Linked DNA regions of Hydrogenophilus thermoluteolus. The protein of the gene in region 1 interacts with the protein of each later gene in a pairwise test. Links are inferred from orthologs where the notes say so. Each region holds a gene or a part of one and is shown on either strand. Other genes may lie near its edges.

Region 1 (6,718 bases):
CAACGCGAACTCACCACCTGCCGTCCCGAATACTATCGGTGGGAGCAGTGGCTCTTCAAACGGCTCTACCAGAAGCGGTTGATCTACCGCAAGATGGGTTGGGTCAATTGGGACCCGGTCGACCAGACGGTGCTCGCGAACGAACAGGTGATCGACGGCCGCGGGTGGCGCAGCGGTGCGCTCGTGGAAAAGCGCGAAATTCCCATGTACTACATGCGCATCACCGCGTACGCCGAAGAACTGCTGCAAGGGCTCGAAACGCTCCCCGGTTGGCCGGAACAAGTCAAACGGATGCAAGCGAACTGGATCGGCAAGAGCGTTGGCGCCGAGGTTCGGTTCCCCTACGACGAAGACTCGATCGGCGAAAGCGGTGTGCTCACTGTCTTCACCACCCGTCCAGACACCTTGATGGGCGCCACCTACGTCGCGGTCGCGGCCGAGCATCCGCTCGCGACGAAAGCCGCGCAAAACGACCCGCAATTGGCCGAATTCATTGCCGAATGCCGCCGGGGGTCGGTCGCCGAGGCCGACCTCGCGACCATGGAAAAGAAAGGGATGCCCACCCCCTATTTCGTGCGTCACCCCCTCACGGGCGAAAAACTCCCCGTCTGGGTTGCGAATTACGTCTTGATGGCGTACGGCGAAGGGGCGGTGATGGCGGTGCCCGCGCACGACGAACGCGATTACGCCTTCGCGCAAAAATATCGTCTGCCGATTCGCCAAGTCATTCGTCCCGACGGCTTCACCGGCACGATCGACGGCAGAGGCCCATGGGAAGAGACCTTTGCGGCCAAAGGGACACTGGTCGACTCCGGCCCCTTCACCGGGCTCACGTCGGAGCAAGCGTTCGACGCCATCATCGCCGCGCTCGCGGAAAAAGGGCTGGGTCAGCAGCGGGTCCAATATCGCTTGCGCGATTGGGGGATCTCACGCCAACGCTACTGGGGTTGCCCAATTCCGGTGATTCACTGCGACCACTGCGGTGAGGTACTCGTCCCCGACGAACAACTCCCCGTCGTTCTGCCCGAATCGGTCGAGATCACCGGTCGCGGCTCACCGCTAGCTGAACTCGCCGACTGGGTCAACGTCCCCTGCCCCGAATGCGGGCGACCCGCACGGCGGGAAACCGACACGATGGACACCTTCGTCGAATCGAGTTGGTATTTCCTGCGTTACTGTTGTCCCGACAACGACCAGGCGATGGTCGACGACCGGGTCAAGTACTGGATGCCCGTCGACCAATACATCGGCGGAATCGAGCACGCGATCCTGCACCTACTCTATTCTCGCTTCTTCACCCGTGCGATGCGGGACCTCGGGCTCATCCCCTTTTCGGAACCCTTCACCAACCTCTTGACACAGGGGATGGTCGTTGCCGAAACCTTCTACCGCGAAGACCCGACAACCGGCAAAAAAACCTGGATCAATCCGGCCGACGTGATCCTGGAACGCGACAGCAAAGGTCGACCGATCTCCGCGGTACACCGCGTCGATGGCAAACCGGTCACCATCGGCGGCATCGAGAAGATGTCGAAGTCCAAAAACAACGGTGTCGACCCACAAGCCCTCATCGACCAATACGGCGCCGACACCGCGCGCTTCTTCATCATCTTCGCCGCGCCGCCGGAAGCGCAGCTCGAATGGTCCGATGCGGGCGTCGAAGGGGCACATCGCTTCTTGCGCCGTGTTTGGGCGTTCGGCGTTCGCTACCGCAACGAAATCGCGCCCCAGCTTCCCACGACCGCTGAGGCGCGCAGCTCGGCGCTGCGGCAACTTGCCGCGCCCCTGGCTGCGGCACGGCGCGAATTGCACCTCATCCTGGAACAGGCGAACCGTGACCTGGCGAAACTCCAATTCAATACCGTCGCAGCCGCGACGATGAAAATGCTCAACCTGCTCGAGCGCCTGCCCGATGGTGACGCAACCGAACGCGCGGCGCTCGCGCACGAAGGGTTCTCGATTCTCCTCAGAGTGCTCGCACCGATCACCCCGCACGTCACCGAGATCCTGTGGCGCGAATGCGGCTTCGGCACATCGCTGCTCGACGCCCCGTGGCCCGAAGTCGATTCCGACGCGCTCACGGTCGCCGAAATCGAACTGGTTTTGCAAATCAACGGCAAGACTCGCGGCAAAGTCACTGTCCCGTCCGACGCCGCCGAAACCACGATTCGCGAACGCACGCTGGCGCACGAACTCGTTCAGGCGGCACTCGATGGGAAGGAGCCGCGGCGTGTGATCATCGTTCCGGGAAGGCTCGTCAATGTCGTCGTTTGAGACCCAGCGCCGCCGCGTATTGACCGGCGTCGCGCTCGTGCCGGCGCTTCTTCTCGCTGCGTGCGGTTTTCGCCCTCGTCATTACGTGGGGTTGGCGCAGCGCACGCTCCACTTCCGTTTCGACCGTGCCGCAGCACTCGAACCGCTCGTTCACGAGATGCTCGCGGGCACACCGGCAACGGTGGTCACGGACCCCAAAGCCGCGGACGCGACGGTCGTTTTGGGGCCGCTCGAAGAAGCGCGGGAGATCATCGCGCTCTCTGCCAGCGGGACGGTTCGCGAATACGCGTTGCGCAGCGTCCTGACCGTTCGCCTCGTCGACCGCGCAGGCGAAGAGCGGCTGCCGCCAACCCGCCTCGTTGCCGAACGGGACTACAGCTACGACGACAGCCGCATCGCGGCCCGCGCTGAAGAGGAGCAGGTGATTCTCACCGACATGCGGCGCGAACTCCTCAGGCGTGCCCTCTTGCTCGTCGACCGTCGGCTTGTGGCGCGACCATGAAATATCCCGCTGCCCGCCTGCCACAGCTCTTGACCCGCAGCCCGTTTCCCCCACTCTGGGCGGTGACGGGCGATGAGCCGCTCCTCATCGAAGAGGCCGCCGACGCGATTCGCACGCACGCCAAAGCAGCCGGGTTCACGGCGCGGGAACGGGTCGTCATCGACAAAGGGGATGCGCTCACCACGCTCACACTCGCAACCGAGAGCCTCTCGCTCTTCGCCGAATCGCGTTTGCTGGAACTCCGCTTCCTGGTCCCCCCGCAGGGCAAAGAGGCACCCCTCTGGTTTGCCGCCCTCTGCGACCGGCCACCGGAAGCCACCGTCACCCTGCTGATTCTGCCCCCGCTCGACTGGGCCACGAAAAAGACACGCTGGTACCAAACCCTCGAAAAAGGGGCGATCCTTGTCGAAACCCAAGCTCCGAGCCGCACGCAACTGCCCCAATGGTGGGCCGAACGGCTGCACGCCCAAGGGCAGCATGCCTCGCGCGAACTCTTGGCCTATTTGGCTGAATGCAGTGAAGGAAACCTGCTTGCCGCGAAACAACAACTGGTGCTCTTAGCCCTCCTCTTTCCACCCGGCCCCCTACCGGAAGCAGAGGTCCGCGCAGCAGTCGCCGAAGTCGCCCGCTTCGACCCGTTCGAACTGCGGCTTGCGGTCCTTACCCGCAACGCAACGCGCGCCGCCCGCCTGATCACCGCGCTGCGCGACGAAGGCGTAGCCGAAGCGCTCGTCCTCTGGGCGCTCGCTGCGGGCGTTCGCGCGCTTGCTCGAGCAAGCGAAGCCGCGGACCCGCGCGCGGTGGATGCGATCGCGAAAAGCGAAAAACTCTTCAGCCCTGTTGAAAAGCAGGCCTTGCGCAGCGCCACCCGATTGGAGTCCGCACAATGCCATCAGTGGCTCCGCCGAGTAGCACAACTCGACCGGATCGCCAAAGGGGTCGAAGCGGGTGACTTCTGGTGCGAAGCCGAACGTCTCGCGCTCGCGCTCAACCCCGCGACGCGCACCTCTGCCGACTTTTCCGTTACCTGGAGCACACTATGACCGAAACCATCGACGCCTATTTCGACCGTCTGGGGCAAGCCGCGCGCACCGCCGCGCAAGCGATCGCGCGCGCGGGCACCGCACAGAAAAACGCGGCGCTTCGCGCGATCGCCGACGCGCTCGACGCTGCGCGTTCGGACCTTACCGCCGCTAACGAACACGACCTACAAGCGGCGCACGCAGCGGGCCTATCGCCCGCGCTGATCGACCGCCTCACGCTCTCCCCCAAAGTGATCGACGCGATGATCGAAGGGCTCGAACAGATCGCGGACCTACCCGACCCTGTCGGCGAAATCCGCGAACTTCGGCAACGCCCCTCCGGTATCCAAGTGGGCCGAATGCGCGTGCCGCTCGGCGTGGTTGGCATCATCTATGAATCGCGCCCGAACGTCACCGTCGACGCCGCGGCTCTCTGCCTCAAAGCGGGCAACGCGGCGATTCTTCGTGGCGGGAAAGAAGCGATCCACAGCAACCAGGCAATCGCCCGGTGCGTTCAGCAAGGATTGGCTGCGGCCCAGCTCCCGGCCATGGTCGTGCAGGTGATCGAACGAACCGAACGCGAACTCGTCACCCGCCTCGTGTCGTCGCCGCAATACGTCGATGTGATCGTGCCGCGCGGCGGCAAAGGGCTCATCGAAGCGGTCGCTCAAGCCGCGAAAGTCCCCGTGATCAAACACCTGGACGGCAATTGCCACGTCTACGTGCACGCTGCCGCGAAACCCGAATGGGTCGTCCCGATCGTCGAAAACGCCAAAACCCACCGCTACGGGGTCTGTAACGCCGCAGAGACGCTCTTGATCGACGAAGCGGTTGCCCCTCGCTACCTCCCCGAGATCGGCGCGATGCTCGCGCGCCACGGCGTCGAGATGCGTTGTTGCCCGAAAGCGTGGTCCCTCTTGCATGCCGCGCCACAAGTTCCTGCCGAACTGCTCAAACCGGCCACCGAGGCCGATTGGGCGACCGAATACCTCGCCCCGATCCTCGCGATTCGGGTCGTCACCGGGCTCGATGACGCGATCGACCACATCGCGCGCTACAGCTCGCACCACACCGAAGCGATCATCACGGAAGACTACTCGGCGGCGATGCGCTTTTTACGCGAAGTCGACTCCGCGTCGGTGATGGTAAACGCCTCGACGCGCTTCGCCGACGGGTTCGAATACGGATTGGGTGCCGAAATCGGTATCTCTACCGACAAATTCCACGCGCGCGGCCCTGTAGGCTTGGAAGGCCTGACCAGCGAAAAATGGATCGTACTGGGACACGGCACGATCCGCCGCTGACGCGAAAACGCTGAGCCTGGACCGGTGCGAGGATCGTTGACCTGCGCGACGATGAGCGCTACGATACCATTTCATTCAAACGTTTGTTGGAGGAGAAAAATGGTTCGTACGCTCATCGCTCTATTTCTCTCTTACGTACTGCTCGCCGCAGCCCCTGCGCAGGCGGAAATCAAGCTGGGCAGCGCCACTTTCCCCGAATCGATCACCCTCGACGGCACGCCGCTCCATCTCAATGGCGCAGGAATCCGCAGCAAGTTCATCTTCCACGTCTACGCGATGGGGCTCTATCTGCCGCAACCGGTCACCCTGGCCGAAGCCGCGCTCACCAGCCCCCCGCCACGCGCGATCCGCATTCAACTGCTGCGCGACCTCTCGGGCGCCACGTTCGCGGACGCGCTGATCGAAGGGCTGAAACAGAATCAACCGCAGGAAGCGCTCACCGCTTATCAAGCCAGCATCGACACTTTGCGCCAAGCGATCCTTTCGCACAGCGAATACAAAGAAAACAGCGTCGTTTTGATCAGCGAAGACAAAAACGGAACGGTGCACATCACCGTTCAAGACAAACCGTTGGTCGAGCCGATTCAACAACCGGGCTTCTTTTCCCTGCTCCTGAGTATCTGGCTCGGCCCGAAACCCGCACAAGATTCCCTCAAAACCGAGCTCCTCAAAGGGAGCGCTTCCTGACGCGTTTCCTTACCGGTACAATCGTCGCTATACCCGATCCCGGAGATGGCGACGATGCCGCCCCAACCAAAACCCAACGCCACCCTGTGGGTTGTAGCCCGGCCGCTACTCGCCCCCTTTTGGCTGGAAATCGCGGCAACCGAAGACGGCACCGTGATTGCCGCTACGTTTCGCACCGATCCTCCACCGTCTCGTCCGCAAGCGAACGCCCCTGCGGCGATTCATCAACTCAGCCACTGGCTCGACACCTGGCTCGAAGCACCGGCAACCCCACTTTGGCCGCGGGTTGCACCACAAGGGACCCCATTTCAACAACGCGTCTGGAACGCGTTACGAACCATCCCCTGCGGTGAAACACGCACGTACGGTGCGCTTGCCGCGCACTTGTCTACCAGCCCGCGTGCGGTCGGCGCCGCGTGTGGCGCAAACCCCTGCCCGATCGTGATTCCCTGTCACCGAGTTGTCGGCAAAAACGGGGCGCTGATCGGCTTTTCCGGTGGTCATTCCGGTGCCTGGCTCGACCTCAAAGCATGGCTACTCGAGCGCGAAAACGCGCGAACGTGACGCGCGCCAAACCGGTTACGCTTACCCCCCTCTCCCAACAATGGATCGACGCGTTCATCGACCATCTGTGGTGGGAAGAGGGGCTGAGTGCAAACACCCGCGCGAGTTACCGCCACGACCTCACCGGCTTTGCCCAATGGCTCGAACAACGCAATGAAACTTTCCGCACGGTCACCGCGGTAACGCTCCTCACCTATCTGGCAGAAAAACCCAGTAAAACAGCTTCGCAACGGCGCCTGATCGCCTGTTGGCGGAAATTTTTCGGCTGGCTCGTCCGGGAAGGAAAAATGGCGCACAACCCATGCCTGACTTTGACCCAACCGCCTTTGCCGCCCAGATTACCCAAAACCCTCACCGAAAACGAA
Region 2 (15,664 bases), 480 kb from region 1 along the record:
CGTTGCCGAACTCTACGATCCGCTCCACCCCGCGGTGCTGCGCCTGCTCGCTGGGATTCTTTCGTTTGCGGCGCGGATCGATCTCCCTGTTTCGCTGTGCGGCGAATTGGCAGGCGACCCGGACTACGCGTGGCTCCTTGCTGCGCTGGGGTTACGCGAATTCTCGATGCATCCGGAGCGGTTGCTGGAGGTACGGCAGCGGCTGCTCTATGCGAACCTGGACGAATTGGCGCCCAAAGCGCAACGTTTGGTAAAACTGGACGAACCACAAAAGATCCGCGAGGCGTTTGCGCGCTTCAACGACGGGGCGCGGTAGCCGCAGTCGCTCGCTCGGATGCCGGTGCGTACTGACTGGTCAATTGGGCGTGCGCTCTGCAGCGTTCTGCGCGTGCGCGCGTGGCTGTACGCTTGCGGTGGCAGTATGACGCGGTTCAAGATGCGGGGCAACGGCATCGGCGAGTTGCACGAGTACCGCATCCACCCCCCCTTCGGCGGCGCTCCAAAGGTCGATCGCAGCGACGAGCACCTGGTACGCGGCGTCGATGCGACTGGCGCGCACCTTCGCCAATTCTTGCTGCGCGTTCAGCAGATCGACCGCGTTGCGGGTTCCCGCCTGAATCCCCTTTTCGGTGCCGATCACCGCTTGCTGCGCAGAGCGTTCCGCCTGTTCGAGCGCTTGCCACTGCGCGTAGCCAAAGCGCAGCGCGGTGTAGGCCTGAGTCACCGATTGGGTGAGTTCGCGCCGTTTCGCTTCGGTTTTGAGTTGCGCTTCTTCGAGCGCCGCAAGCGCCGCACGCACCGACGCGTCGATCCCACCCCCTGCGTAGAGCGGAATCTGCAGTTGGACCGCGGCGCTGGTGGTGTCGTACTGCTGACCGATCGTGGTTTCGGTGTCGCTGCGGCTCATCCGCCGGGTCACCACCAGATCCACGATGGGTTTGTGCTGCCCACGCTGTTGTTCGACCTGCTGCCGTGCCGCGGCTTCTTGCGCGACGAGCGCGCGCACCTCGGGGTGGTGGGTATGGGCTGCATCGATCCACGCCGTGAGCGGCTTGGCAAGCGCCCGTTCGGCAAGTGGCGGCACCGCCTGCATCGCATCGAGTTCGTCCTCACTGACCGAGCGCCCGATGAGCGCTGCGAGCGCCGCGAGCGCCTGCTGCAACGTCCCCTCTTGCTTCAAGACGGCCGCTTGGGCGATATCGAGCCGCGCTTTGGCATCTTCGACGTCGGTCCGTGTGGCGTTACCGAGCGCAAAAGCGCGCTGCGCCTGTTTGAGGACGAGTTCGTACCGGGCTACGTCCTGTTGCGCGACGGCTTTTTGCGCGCGCGCCGAGAGCGCTTGCGCGTACGCCTGCGCCACCTGCCGTAACAGACGCACCCGTGCGGCTTCCACGGTAATTTGGCTCGCTTCGGCCTGCGCCTCGGCCCGTTTCCATCCGGCCCAATCGCTGGGACGGTAAAGCGGCTGCCGAGCAGTCAGGCTCCAATTGCGCGATTGGTAGTCGTTGCTCACGGTGCGCCCTTTGGAAAGACCGCTCAGATATTCCGTGTCGGTTTTCGCCCGCCCCGCTGCAGCGGAAAAGGTGAGCGAAGGAAGGAGCCGCGCACGCGCCACGTCGACCCCCGCGGCGTCGCTTTCCGCCCGTTTCTGGCTCACTGCGAAATTGGGGTCGTTCTGTTCCGCCAACCGGAACGCTTCGGTGAGGTTCAACGCGTACGCCGCGTGGGCCGAAAAAACCGCCAATAACGCAGCGACGGTCTTTTGACGCCACCCGATTCGGGAGCGACGAGTTCCAAGGCTTCGCGATGCCGATCCCCTTTGGTGACACATGGTGCGGTCTCTGCCGCGCTCGGGCAGGCGCTGAAGCATCGCGGGTTCAAAGGCTTTTCGTGGGTTCATGGCTCTTTCACCGCGCTGTGGAGACGCTCCCAGATCGGTTTGATCAAGTACTGCAAGAAGGTGCGCTCTCCGGTCTTGATGAGTACCGTCACCGGCATCCCAGGTTGAAGGTGGCGGTTGGGGCCGAGCGTCTGCCAACCGTTTTCGGTCAATTCGACGCGCGCAACATAGTGCGGCGGGAGCGGTTGCCCGGACGGTGTCTGGCGTTGATCGGTGACCAGATCGGCAGAGACCGAGATCACCCGCCCTTCGAGCACCTTACCCGCCAAATCGTGGAAATTGGCGAGTTGCACTTCGGCAAGCAACCCGGGATGGACCCGCTCGATGTGGTGCGGCGGAACCTGCACTTCGAAGACCAGTTTTTCGTCTTTCGGGATGATCTCAAGGAGCGGCTCGCCGGGGCGGATCACACCGCCGACAGTATGCACCGCGAGCGCATTGACGTAGCCGGTTACCGGCGCGCGGATCACGGTGCGGTCGAGCTCCTCTTTGAGCGCCCGCACCCGCTCTTCCACCACCGCCAGTTGTTTGGTGACTTCCGCCAGTTGCGTTTCGACCTCTTTGCGGTACTCTTCTTGCAGGGACTGCGCGCGCAGCCGCGCCTCCAAGGCTTGCTGTTTCGCAAGCGTGATCTGGTTTTGCAGTTCCAACGCCTGCCGTTCCAGCTCCAGCTGGGTGTTGCGCGGCGCGTACCCTTCCTGTGCCAACGCCCGCATTCCGTCGAGCTGCTCCTTGAGGAATTTGAGCTGTTCGGCCCGCGCCGCAGCGTTCTGTTCCGCAGTGCGCGCAGTTTCGTCGAGCACACGCAGCTGCGCCGCGAGCGCCTCTTTCCGCGAATGAAAGAGCGCTTGCTGCTGCGCGATCTGCGCCACTGCATCGCCTGCTTCACCGATTGCGCGGAGGCTTTCCGGGAAGGTCACGGTTGCGGCGCCGTCACGCTCCGCTTCGAGCCGCGCTTTCGTCGCGAGGAGCGCTGCGTACTCCTTGAGCGCGCTCTGGTATTGGGCGGAAATCGTGGTGTCGTCGAGAATGATCAACGGTTCTCCTTCTTCGACGAACGCCATGTCTTTGACCAGAATCGCTTTGACGATGCCGCCCGTGAGGTGCGAAACGGTTTTGCGCTTCGATTCGACGATGGTCACGCCTGGCGCAGGTACACCGGAATCGAGCGGCGCGGTCGCAGCCCACACCAGGAACCCGCCAAAGAAGAGCAACAAGATCCAAACGCCAACACGCAGGAACCGGCTCGCTTCATCCGGCAACACTTCGTGCGCCACCTCTTCCACTGGTCGCGCATCGGCTTCCAGCGTGAACGGTTCCACTGTGCCTCTCGAGCCGCGTGCGGTTTGGCCGCGTTCCGAGGCCGGCACGGCGGCGGTGCTGCGTTCGGGTGGACTTTGCCGGCTTTCGGGGAGCGATTGCGCCGTCACGTTCGTTTCACCGGGTTGAGACACCATCAACTCTCCTGCGCTCGGGTAACGGAAGCATTGGGCGCCGCGTCACGGGCGGACGATGCGGCTGCAGGCGTACCCGCAGACGCGGTTTGTGGGGCCGCTTGCCCAGACGACGGTGCCTGCGCAGCCGGCGGTTGCGCTGCGTGTTGTTGCGCCGCTTGCTGAGCCTGTTGCGCTGCTTGCTGCAACGCGGCAAGGACCTGATCCCGCGGCCCATAGGCATGCAACATGCCGTCGCGCATCACCGCGAGCCGATCGACCACTTGCAGTACGCTTGTACGATGGGTGATCACCACCACGGTACGCCCTTGACGTTTCATCTCCGCCAACGCGCGCACCAAAAGCGTTTCGCCGATGTCGTCGAGGTTGGAGTTGGGTTCGTCCAATACGATGAGGCGTACGTCGCCATAGAGCGCGCGCGCCAGCGCAACCCGCTGCCGTTGCCCGCCAGAAAGGACCATGCCACCGGGACCGATCGGCGTGTCGTACCCTTGCGGCAGGCGCAAGATGAGGTCGTGCACTCCTGCGCGTTGCGCCGCTTCGACGATTCGCTCCGAATCGAGCGGCCCGAAACGGGCGATGTTTTCCGCGATCGTGCCGTCGAAGAGTTCGATGTCTTGCGGCAGATACCCGATATAGGGGCCCAGTTCCGCTTTGTCCCACTGGGTGACGTCGGCGCCATCCAACCGCACTTTGCCCGCAGCGGGCGCCCAGACGCCGACCAACAGCCGCGCGAGCGTCGATTTCCCCGAACCTGAGGGGCCGATCACGCCGACGACCGTTCCCGGCGGGATCTCCATCGTCACACCGCGCACCACCGGCGTTTGGCTGCCCGGCGGGACCGCGACCACCCCCTCGACCGACACATGCCCTTTCGGTGGTGGAAGCGACAAACGCGGTGGCCGTGCCGGGAACGCGGTGAGCAGCTCTCCCAACCGTTCGTACGCCAGCCGCGCCTGGACGAATCCGCGCCAATTGGCGATCAGTTGGTCGATCGGCGCGAGCGCCCGCCCCATCAAAATGGAGCCGACGATCATCGCGCCGGGGGTCAATTCATTCTGCAACACCAACCACGCGCCCAGCCCCAAGACGAGCGACTGTGAAGTGATGCGCACGAAACGGGTAATCGCTGAGATGAGCCCCGCGCGGTCGCTCGCCACCGCTTGCAACACCAGGTGCTGCACGTGCCGCGCCTTCCAGCGCTGGCGCAGCGCCGGGAGCATCCCCATCGCTTCGACCACTTCGGCGTTCGCCAGCTGATTGTGGGCGAAGTTGGTCGCTTGGTTGGCGTACTTGTTCGCTTCGGCCAGGGGTTTTTGCGTCGCCACCTCGGTGACCACCGTGAGCACGATCAGGATCAGCGCCGCACCCACACTGAACCAGCCCATAAGGGGATGGAGTACGAAACAGGCGGCCAGGTAGATCGGAAACCAAGGGGCGTCGAAAAAGGCAAAGGGGCCGTTACCGGTGACGAACTGGCGCAATTGGGTGAGATCGCTGAGCGCCTGCCGCGCGTTCGCGCCGCCGCGGCGCAACGTGGCTTCGAACGCGGCGTCGAAGATGCGCTGATTGATTTTGGCTTCCATCGCCGCCCCCACCCGCACGAGTACGCGCGAACGGATGAACTCGATCACCGCCATGAGGAGAAAGAGCCCCACCACCAGAATGGTCAGCACCAAAAGCGTGGTGGTGTTGTGGCTGCTGAGCACCCGGTCATAGACCTGTAGCATGTAGAGCGGCGCGGTGAATTGCAGTAAATTGATCACGAACGAAAACGCGCCCACCCCAACGAAATAGCGGCGCATCTCGGTAAAGAGCTGCGCCAGCTCGGGAAACCGGCTCTCTTTTTTGGCCATTGGTAGTGACTTCCTCTCTTGCTGCCGCGGTTGGTGCGCTGCGGCAAAACGGGATTGTCGCACAATGCGAAAGAGGGTGCCAAGGGATATATGCAGTTTTTTTGCGCTCGATCACTCTGCCGTGACGGCGATCACAACTCTGTTTCACGGCGGCTCGTGCAATCGAGTACGGCATCGTGATTCACGCACAGCTCTTCCCACTGCACGACGGTACGATTTTGGAACGAAACGGCACGGCGCAAAATCCATTGTCGCAAAGTGGTTGACTGATACCCAGCATTTAAAGATAATAGCGCTCTCTCGCGTTCCCCGATAGCTCAGCTGGTAGAGCAACGGACTGTTAATCCGTGGGTCGCAGGTTCGAGCCCTGCTCGGGGAGCCAGAGAACCAAGCAAACGCTCGATTCATTTCGATAGTCACAGAGCGAAAGCCACGTTTTGTGGCTTTTTTCATTTAGAGGTCACCCGATGTCGGTTGCCATCGCCACCGTGCCGCTTGCCGCGGTCACGGCAACGCTGCACGAAAACGACGCAGAGGACGCGCCGCGCGACCGCTCCCACAAAGCCGAAAAGCTGGAAAAGTCGCTGTTGCGCGCGGTGGGTGCTGCGATTGCCGATTACGCGATGATCGGCGACGGTGACCGGATCATGGTCTGCGTCTCCGGTGGCAAGGATTCGCTGACGCTTCTTTCGCTTTTGTTGCTCCTCCAGGCGCGCGCGCCCGTTTCGTTCGAACTCGTTGCGGTCAATCTCGACCAAGGACAACCGGGTTTTCCCGCTGAGACACTACCGCGCCACTTCGAAGCGCTCGGGGTCCCGTACCGGATCGTGCGCGAAGACACCTATTCGATCGTCCAAGAGAAGATCCCCGCGGGCAAAACCACCTGTTCGCTCTGCTCGCGGCTGCGGCGTGGCATCCTCTACCGTACGGCACGGGAGTTGGGGTGCAACAAGCTTGCGCTGGGCCACCACCGCGACGACATCCTGGAAACCTTCTTTCTCAACCTCTTTTTCGGTGGCCATTTGAAAGCGATGCCGCCGAAATTGGTGAATGACGACGGCGACCTGATCGTAATCCGACCGCTTGCCTACTGCCGCGAACGCGAGATCGAGCGCTACGCCCGTGCGATGGCCTTCCCGATCATCCCGTGCAACCTCTGCGGCAGCCAGGAGCACGCGCAGCGCAAACAGATCAAGGCGATGCTGCGCGCGTGGGAGGCCGAAGACCCACGCCGCGTCGCGTCGATCTTCACCGCATTGCAAAACGTCACGCCATCCCACCTTCTGGATCGCACGCTTTTCGATTTCGTCGGATTGCACACGACTCCTACCCCGCATCCCTAAGGTGTCCGACCAGACGCCACGTTCGTACGAGCCCCACGCCATCTCACACACAACATGGCCCGGGGCGAAGAGACATCCTATACTTTTGTCTCTGACGAACAGCGCATGGTGGGACATCTCCCGTGACTCGGGATACGAAAGCAACGAACGGCAACCGCGACCCGTCGTGGGCCGGCCTGTGCCGTGCCGCGACGCTGGCGTACGCGCTTTTGGCGGTAGTGGCGCTTGCGATCGCGCTTACGTTGGCGCAACCGGCGTTTCCGGACTACACGGACGCGCTCCTTTTCTTTGCTGCGGTGGTTTTCTGGGGCGCGTGGGCGGTCGTGCCCACACTTGCGCTGCTCTGCGCGCTGGGACGGTGGCGCACCCCGCGTACCCCCCGTGCGCAGAGCGTTCTTCTCTGGCTCCTGCTCGTTTGTTGTACCGGGCTGACGGGCGGTGTTGGCGTCCTGTTGGGTTGGATCGAAGCCCCGTCGACGGTGTGGCGCGCCACTGGCATTGCCGCGATGCTCGGTTTGGGGATCGGTTGGGTCGTCACCGGGTGGCAGGAGCGGCAGGCGCTCATCGACGCAGCGCGAACGGCGCAAGCCGCGGCGCTGCAGGCGCGCACCCATCCGCACTTCCTGCTCAACAGCCTCAACGTGATCGCAGGGCTGCTCCCTGACGCGCCACACCGCGCAGAACGCGCGATCGAAAATCTGGCGGTTTTGCTGCAAGCAGCGCTCAGCGACCCCCATCCTTGGCCGTTGGCGGCGGAGCTCGACGCGGCGCAAGCGTACTTGGCGTTGGCCCAGTTGCGCTACGGTGACCGTCTGGTGCTCGACTGGCAGATCGACTGCCCGGAAGCGGTGCGTTCCCAACGGGTACCCCGCTGGTGTCTTGTGCCGCTCATCGAAAACGTGGTGACGCACGGGGTGGCGCGCCGCCGCGAGCCGACGACGGTTTCGGTTACACTCCGGGTGACCGAAAATCAATTGACCGTGCGCGTTGGTAACCCGGTCGCGGAACGCGCGCAACACCCCACACGCTCCGATTCCGGCTTTGGCGTTGGCTTGGCGGCGGTGACGCGCCAGATCGTCGCTGCAGGCGGCACGGTGCAGCAGGTTCAGGAAGCGGGTTGGCACTGGGTGACGCTGACGCTACCGCTTGATCCGCGCAACCGCGCATGAAGAGGGTGCGATGCAGATCTGGATCGTAGAAGACGAACCGTTGGCTGCAAGTCGCCTGGCCCGCTTGCTGACCCCGCTGGGCCATACGGTTCGGACCTTTCCCGACGCCGAAACCACCCGAGCCGAAGCGGCACGGACACTACCGGACGTCGTCCTGTTGGATATCGAACTGCCCGGCGAATCGGGGCTTGCGCTTGCGCGCTGGTTCGATACGCTGCCGCAGCCGCCCGCGGTGGTCATGGTGACCGCGTACCCGGAACACGCGCTTGCGGCGTTCGCGGCCCATGCGGTCGATTACCTGGTGAAGCCCGTTCGCGCTGAGGCGCTCGCGCGCGCACTCCAAGCCGCGGCACGTCCCCGCCGCCCTCAGGCTGCGGCCGCGTCGGACGAGCCGATCTGGACCTTCTCGTTGGGCCGACAGCGAGTACAGGTACCGCAGTCGGCGATCCGCTATCTCTCTGCGGAGGCGAAAACGGTCTGGGCAGAAACGACGCTGGGGCGACTCGCTGCCGAAGGGTCGCTCACCCAGTGGGCAGCGCAGTTGGGAGAGAGCTTCGTGCGCACCCATCGTGCCTATTTGGTGAATCGCGCCTGGTTGGCCGCATGGGTACCCGACGCCAGCGAAGGGGGCGGCATCGTCGCGTTACGGGATGGTACGACGCTACCGGTGAGCCGCCGCCACGCCGCAGCCGTTCGTGCGCTCTTCCAACAAAAAAGCCAAGCGTGACGCTTGGCGGCAGATTCAGAAAATTCGATCACGGAAAGGGATTGGAGCGGGTGATGGGAATCGAACCCACGTTCTCAGCTTGGGAAGCTGATGTTCTACCATTGAACTACACCCGCTCGACGGCCGCATATTATAACCCAGTTTGCAAAAACTCTGTCAACAGCCGCTTCTTCTTTTGCGACATCGGAAAGGGGCGCCCACCGCCCTCATTCAGGACGTTATGCTGCAGTTTCGGGCAGAAGCCGCCGGTAGCGCCCGGCGAAATAGACGAGCGGTTCCCCGTCGAACCAGGCGTGGCGCACCACCCGCGCAAGGAAGAGGCGATGGTCCCCGCCGTCGTGTTCGGCGTAGGGCGCGAGTTCAAAATGCGCCAGCGCCGGTTCGATGAGCGGGACGCCATGGGCACCGTCGCGCCACGTCGTCGCGGCAAACGCATCGACACCCGGCGTGGCGAACGCCGTCGATACCGACTCCTGGTCGGCACGCAAGAGCGAAATCCCGTACCATTGCGCCTGTTGGAAAACAGAGAGCCGCCGCAGCCCCAACCCGAGGCTGAAGACCACGAGTGGCGGATCGAGCGAGACCGAATTGAACGAATTGATGGTGAGCCCCACCGGCGCCCCATCGCGGTCCCGCGCGGTCAGAATACCGATACCCGTAGCGAAACGTCCCAACGTGTCGCGCAACGCGCGCGACGCTTGATCTAGCATCGGGAGACCCCATTGGCAAAAAAACGCGAGAAGGGTAAATCATTCCCACCACAATGGCAAGCACTTTGGGCCGAACGCCTGATCGCCTGGCACCGCGTCGCAGGGCGCCGTACCCTTCCGTGGCACACCCGCGACCCCTATCGTATTTGGCTCTCCGAAGTGATGCTCCAGCAGACGCAAGTACCCACCGTGATCCCTTATTACGAACGGTTCGTCGCGACGTGGCCCACGGTCGAAGCGCTTGCGGCAGCGCCGCTCGAAGCGGTGTTGGCGGCGTGGAGTGGACTGGGGTATTACGCCCGCGCGCGAAACCTTCACCGCGCTGCGCAGCAGATCGTTCGCGCTTGGGGCGGCACATGGCCGCGTGATCCGGACGCTTGGGCGCAACTGCCGGGCGTGGGACGGTCGACTGCCGCGGCGATCTGCGCGTTCGCGTTCGGCACGCGCGCCGCGATCCTCGACGGCAACGTCGAGCGCGTGCTCGTCCGCCTCTTCGGGATCGCGACGCCACTGCCAGATACCGCAGTGAAGCGGCAATTGTGGCAGATCGCCGAAGCGCTGCTGCCAGAGTCACCCACGGCGATGCCGGAATACACCCAAGCACAGATGGACTTGGGCGCGCTCGTCTGCACCCGCGGCATTCCCAACTGCGCGTACTGCCCGGTCGCTCAGTGGTGCACCGCCTATGCGGTGGGTATCGCCGCCGCGCTCCCACAGCGCAAAGCGCGTGCGCCGGTTCCGGAGATCGATTGGACATTGCGCGCCTACCGCTGCGGTACCCGTTACTGGTGGGTACAGCGTCCCAACCAGGGGATCTGGGGCGGACTCTGGGCGCTACCGCACGCCGATGAGCCACCTCCGCCCGGTTCGTGGCAGCGCGCCAGTAGCGAAGCGTTGCCTGCGCATCGCCTCACGCACCGTCGGTTACGGATCACCATCGAAGAATGGACGACGCCGGCCCACCTCTGTTACGATTGCGAATCCTCCACGCAGGGGCGCTGGGCAACCGCGCGCGAAGCGTTGGCGTGGGGCCTGCCGCGTCCGTTGGCGGCGTGGGCGGAGACGCGCGCGGTGTCCTGACGCCTGACCCAGCAGGCCTGACCCAGAAAGGAGCAGACGATGGAACCCGGTTTTTGGCACGAACGCTGGCAAAAAGGAGAGATTGGTTTTCACCTCGACCGTTTCAACCCCAAGCTCCTCGCCTACTGGCCCCGGCTTGCCGTCCCGGTTGAGGCGACCGTCTTCGTTCCACTCTGCGGCAAAACCCTGGATATGTTGTGGTTGCGGGAGCAAGGCCACCGCGTGGTTGGGGTCGAATTGAGCCCAGTGGCCGTCAGTCAATTCTTCGAAGAGAACGACGCAACGCCCGAAGTCACCGCGTGCCCCCCACACGCCGCCTACACCACCGACGGGATTCGTCTCTATCTGGGCGACTATTTCGCCCTCACGCCGGAACAGGTGTGGCATTGGGGCCCGAAAGCGCCAGCGCACACCGCGATCTACGACCGTGCCGCACTGGTGGCGTTGCCGCCCGAGATGCGCCCCCGCTACGCGGCACAGTTGCGGAGTCTGGCCCGCCCGGGCACGAAAATGCTTTTGGTCACGCTGGAATACCCGCAGGCGGAACGCGCCGGACCGCCGTTCAGCGTCCCGCCAGACGAAGTGTTTCGCCATTTCGCCGACGTGTCTTCGATCGAACATTGGTCCGACGACGACGTGCTCCCGGAACACCCCCACTGGCAGGCACGCGGCATTTCCTACCTGCGCGAACACGTCTTCGCGCTCACCTGGCACCGCTGAAACGAAACCGCGCGCAGGAGCTCACGATGGCACAGGAAATCACCCTCTACTTCGGCATGGGCTGCTTCTGGGGCGCGCAACAGCGGTTGCGTGTTCTCCCCGGTGTGGTTGCCACCGAGGTCGGTTACGCCGGGGGGGACGATCCGAACCCCACCTACGAACGGGTTCTGGCGTTCGAGCGCGCGCTGCGCGCGGGAGTCGCCTCGGGCCGCAACCACGCCGAAGTGGTCAAGGTGGTATGGGAACCACCGCGCAGCGAGGCCGACCAGCTCGTTCCGCTGCTTGCGCAGCTCCTGGCCGCGTTCTGGGCAGGACACGACCCGACGCAGCGCGACCGGCAAGGCAACGACATCGGCAGCAACTACCGCAGCGCGCTCTATTACGAAGCGAACGACGACGCGGTTTGGCTGCTGCCGCTGCTTCTGGCCAGCCGCGCCGCGTACGCGTGGGCGTTGTGGCAGGCAGCGGGGGGCGCGCCCCGCTTTTCGGCGCCGACCACCGAGATCGCCCCGGTGCGCCACTACACCCCTGCGGAAAGCTACCATCAGGACTACCTGATCAAACACCCGGACGGTTACTGCGGTTTGGGGGGAACCGGTGTTCACCTACCCCCGTACCCCTGGACGCTACCGGGTGCCGAGTTACGCGCCTTCTGGGCCTGGCTGGGGCAAGCGGTACTATCCCCCGAAGCGTTCGCAATCGCGTTCGAACACGGTACAGAACGGCCGTTCACCGGTTGCCACCTCCACGAAAAACGCCCCGGACGGTTTTTCGATCCCCTCTCTGGTGCGCTGCTCTTTCGCTCCGCGACAAAATTCGAAAGCGGTAGCGGCTGGCCCAGCTTTTTCGCCGCGGAACCGGATGCGGTCACCGAGCACGAAGACCGCTCCTATGGGATGGTGCGCACCGAAGTACGCAGCCGCGCCACCGGCATCCATCTGGGCCACGTCTTTCCAGATGGCCCACCGCCGACGGGGCTGCGCTACTGCATCAACGGCAATGTGCTCGCGTTCGCGCCGGGTGCCGAAGCCGAAGGGGCCGCTTGATGGCACAGCCTTCACCTACCCTCTTTGTGCTCATCATCGCGCTCGTTGCGCTTGGGCCGCTTTCGACCGACCTCTACCTTCCGGCGCTGCCCGCGCTCGTTGCCGACCTCGAAACCGACGTCGCCCACGGGCAGCTGACACTCACCGCGTACATGATCGGCTTTGCGTTCGGCCAGCTCGTCTACGGCCCCCTTTCCGACCGCTTCGGGCGCAAGCCGGTGATCCTCTCGGGCCTGGCGCTCTATGCGGCAGCATCGCTCGCCTGTGTCTGGACCGAAAACATCACCATGCTGCTCGCGGCACGGGTGGTCCAAGCCGTCGGCGCCTGTGTCGGCCCAGTGCTTGGGCGAACGATCGTGCGCGACGTCTATGGGCCGGTAGACGCGACGCGGATGCTCGCGCACGTCGGCTCGGCGATGGCGATCGCACCGATGGTCGCACCGCTCATAGGCGGCGTGATCACCAGCCATTTCGCCTGGCGCGGCAATTTCGTCGCGCTTTTTTGCTACGCCGCGGTGACGCTCGTGGCGATCCTTTGGGCGTTACCGGAAACCAACGCCCACCGCGGCAAAGCGTCGTTCGGCTTTCTTCGCTCCTTTTCGGTGCTGTTGAGCGACCGGCGCTTTCGTTGGCTGCTGCTCTCGAACGCCTGCGGCTACGCGGCGCTCTTTGCGTTCATTTCCGGTTCGAGTTTCGTCTTCATCGGCATGTTCGGGTTCACGCCCGTGCAGATGGGGCTGGCATTCGCGGTGATGGTCACCGGCTTTTTCGCCGGTTCGGTCGCAAGCGCCCGCCTGTCACGCCGGCTGGGGGCGGAACGGTTGCTGCGGCTGGGTGGTTGGATCGGCTTGGGGGGTGGTAGTGCGATGGGGCTTTGGCTGTTGCTCGCGCCATCCCCGCTGGGCGTGATGCTCCCGATGTGGCTGTGCGGCGCTGCGGCCGGACTGTTGATGCCCAACGCAACCGGGTTGGCGCTCGCCCCCTATCCAAAGATCGCGGGCGCCGCGGCGTCCCTTTTGGGCTTTTCGCAGATGGGCATCGCCGCGGTTGCCGGAACCCTGGTGGGGCATCTCCTGGGCGAAACCCCGTTGCCAATGGCAGCGGTGATCGCGATCGTGATGGCGATTTCGTGGTGGAGCACCCAGCAAGCGGCGCCAGCAAATTGCCGGGGCGCGCCAACCTCCTGACGCGGTTGGCGGAAACCGCGAGTCCGTAGAAGAAAAAAGCGATGGCGCGTGACTTGCAAAATAAATCGAAAATAACTAATATAAGTTTATAACAACATTGTCATCCAACAGGAGCAGGCCCATGACGGAACGCACGCACGCACCTCGTCCGCTCTGGCACCCGCTGGTTGCGGGTATTGCGCTTGGCGTGACGCTGGTCTTCACCTTCTTACTGACCGGTAACGGCTTGGGCGCCAGCGGCGCCTTTGCCCGTACCGCGGCCTGGCTGGGCGGCGAAAGCGCGAAAACCAACGCCTACCTGAGCGCTTTCTGGCAAAGCGGTCACCCGTTGAACAATTGGATCGTCTGGGTCGTGGTGGGCGTTATCCTTGGCGCGTTGCTTTCCGCGATCAACAGCGGGCGGTTTCGCTGGAAACTGGAAGGTGCCGCAGCAATCGGTGCGGGCAAACGGATCGCCACCGCATTCGTGGGTGGCGTGCTCGCGGGGTTCGGCTCCCGTGTTGCCGCGGGTTGCACGAGCGGCCTAGGGCTTTCGGGCGGTGCGACGCTCGCCGTTTCGGCGTTCGTGTTTCTTGCGTTCTTCTTCGTTACCGGAATCGTTGTGTCGCGGATAATGCCCAAAGGAGCCTGAACGATGCCTTTTTACGATTATTCGCTTGCCTCCGGGTTGCTTTGCGGCATTCTGTTCGGTTACATCCTAGAATCAGCGGGCTTTGGCAGCGCTTGTAAACTCACCGCGCAGTTTCGGTTCTCGGATTGGGCGGTGCTCAAAGTGATGTTCACCGCGATCGTCGTTGCGGCGATCGGGCTCTACGCGCTCAGCGCAACGGGCGTGATCGCGTACCCAGATATCTACGTTCCGCCCGCCTACCTGGGCGGCGCCGCCATCGGTGGGCTTCTGATCGGCGCCGGATTCGCGGTAGGCGGCTACTGCCCCGGCACCGCCGCGAGCGCGTTCGGATCGGGTAGACTGGATGGCCTCGTCTTCATGATTGGCATGGTGGTGGGTGTCGGCCTCTTCGCCGCTGGCTACGATACTTTTGGGTCGTGGGTCACCCTTGGCGCGATTCAAACCAGCCGGTTACCCGAACTCCTTGGGATATCCGAGCCGGTGTTGCTCGCCCTCTTTGCGTTGCTGGCCGCGGTTATTTTCTGGCTTGGCTCCCGCGTGGAACGCAAGCTCGGTGGTGCGCTCACCGCAGAAGCGCTCGATGCGCGCTGACGGGGTGCGCACCTATCTGGACCCATCGTCACCCCCGCTTTCCCAGACACCTCAAAGGAGATGCCCATGAAATTGCCCAAGATCGTTCGCCGTGTGGCCCCCGCGGTTGCGGTAGCGCTCGCCACCGCGGTCACTCCGCCCGTGACCAGTGCGCAGGGCAATCCGTGCGCGCCCGCACGCCGGAGTATGAACCCGTGTGCGGCAGGAAACCCCTGCGCCCCCAGACGCCGTGCAGCCAATCCCTGTACTGCGGGGAATCCGTGTGCCCCTGTCCGCCGCGGCGGCAATCCGTGCGCCGCGGGGAATCCCTGCGCGCCGGTGCGGCGCGGCAGCAACCCCTGCGCCGCGGGGAATCCGTGTGCTCCCGTGCGACGCAGCAGCAACCCCTGCGCGGCCGGGAACCCCTGTGCGCCGAAACGCCGTGCTGCCAATCCGTGCGCAGCCAATTGATCAAGCATAACCGAATAGGAGGAGTCATCATGCGTGTTCGCTTCGTTTTGGCCGGTTTGCTCATCACCGGCACGGTTTCCGCTGCTGAACTCCCTGGCCCTGTCGTCACCGTCGACTGGCTTGCACAAAACCTCGATAGGGTGCAGGTCGTACAAGTCCATGCTCCGGACCTTTTCACCGCGCAACCGCAATACAAGAAAGACGAAAAAAGTGGCCAGACGAAATTGGTCGATGTCGGCGGTCACATTCCCGGCGCGCTGTTCGTCAATCCCAAAAAAATGCGCACTGAGCGCCAAATCGGCGACTTGAAGGTGAAGTATCTACTGCCACCGGCTGCAGAATTCACGCAATTCGTCCAGGCCAATGGGATCCAAGCCGGCAAACCGATCGTGCTCGTGCCAACGGGGACTTCGCCTGCCGAATTCAACGACGCTGCCCGCCTCTATTGGCAGTTCAAGTACTACGGCGAAAAGGATATCGCGATCCTCGACGGTGGCCTCGCGGCATGGATCCAGGCGGGGCAGAAAGTGGAATCGACCCCGGTGAAAGCACAACCGGGTAATTGGCAACCACAAGGAGAGAACCCGTCGATTCTGGCCACCAGCGAGGACGTTGCGGCGGGCAAAGCGCAATTGGTCGATGCACGCCCAATCAGCATGGCGTTCGGCTACACCAAACGCGACTACGTCTACGATTACGGCCACATCGCCGGCGCCAAGGTCTTCCCGCCGGAACTGCACACGATCCAAAAAGGGATCGCGCACCATCTCTTGAGCGCCGAAACCTACACGAAAGTCTTC

What was found.
Region 2: the proteins of HPTL_RS08030 (region 1) and HPTL_RS10390 interact in binary tests that used the Escherichia coli proteins (3 or more experiments, as listed by UniProt). The link is inferred for Hydrogenophilus thermoluteolus from one-to-one orthologs.

The regions. Positions count from the first base shown.
Region 1 is NZ_AP018558.1:1,652,845-1,659,562, forward strand. What follows is about bases 2,960-5,958. They hold HPTL_RS08030 (glutamate-5-semialdehyde dehydrogenase), read left to right. Parts: upstream 2,960-3,815; coding sequence 3,816-5,102; downstream 5,103-5,958. Other genes in these bases: holA (DNA polymerase III subunit delta), read left to right, coding at 2,960-3,819; HPTL_RS08035 (chalcone isomerase family protein), read left to right, coding at 5,202-5,789; HPTL_RS08040 (methylated-DNA--[protein]-cysteine S-methyltransferase), read left to right, coding at 5,844-5,958. Outside these bases: leuS (leucine--tRNA ligase), read left to right, coding at 1-2,274; HPTL_RS08020 (LPS-assembly lipoprotein LptE), read left to right, coding at 2,261-2,776; more of holA, read left to right, coding at 2,773-2,959; more of HPTL_RS08040, read left to right, coding at 5,959-6,353; site-specific tyrosine recombinase XerD, read left to right, coding at 6,350-6,718. UniProt on the Escherichia coli protein: Catalyzes the NADPH-dependent reduction of L-glutamate 5-phosphate into L-glutamate 5-semialdehyde and phosphate. The product spontaneously undergoes cyclization to form 1-pyrroline-5-carboxylate.
Region 2 is NZ_AP018558.1:2,132,257-2,147,920, forward strand. The notes cover bases 6,715-9,590. They hold HPTL_RS10390 (LytR/AlgR family response regulator transcription factor), read left to right. Parts: upstream 6,715-7,732; coding sequence 7,733-8,449; downstream 8,450-9,590. Other genes in these bases: HPTL_RS10385 (histidine kinase), read left to right, coding at 6,715-7,722; HPTL_RS10400 (flavin reductase family protein), read right to left, coding at 8,668-9,159; mutY (A/G-specific adenine glycosylase), read left to right, coding at 9,172-9,590. Also shown: ptsP (phosphoenolpyruvate--protein phosphotransferase), read left to right, coding at 1-316; HPTL_RS10360 (TolC family outer membrane protein), read right to left, coding at 356-1,711; HPTL_RS10365 (HlyD family type I secretion periplasmic adaptor subunit), read right to left, coding at 1,897-3,357; HPTL_RS10370 (type I secretion system permease/ATPase), read right to left, coding at 3,357-5,210; tRNA 2-thiocytidine(32) synthetase TtcA, read left to right, coding at 5,678-6,553; more of HPTL_RS10385, read left to right, coding at 6,676-6,714; more of mutY, read left to right, coding at 9,591-10,239; HPTL_RS10410 (thiopurine S-methyltransferase), read left to right, coding at 10,279-10,959; peptide-methionine (R)-S-oxide reductase MsrB, read left to right, coding at 10,986-12,005; HPTL_RS10420 (multidrug effflux MFS transporter), read left to right, coding at 12,005-13,192; HPTL_RS10425 (YeeE/YedE thiosulfate transporter family protein), read left to right, coding at 13,314-13,823; HPTL_RS10430 (YeeE/YedE thiosulfate transporter family protein), read left to right, coding at 13,827-14,414; HPTL_RS10435 (hypothetical protein), read left to right, coding at 14,481-14,864; HPTL_RS10440 (sulfurtransferase), read left to right, coding at 14,894-15,664. UniProt on the Escherichia coli protein: Member of the two-component regulatory system BtsS/BtsR, which is part of a nutrient-sensing regulatory network composed of BtsS/BtsR, the low-affinity pyruvate signaling system YpdA/YpdB and their respective target proteins, BtsT and YhjX.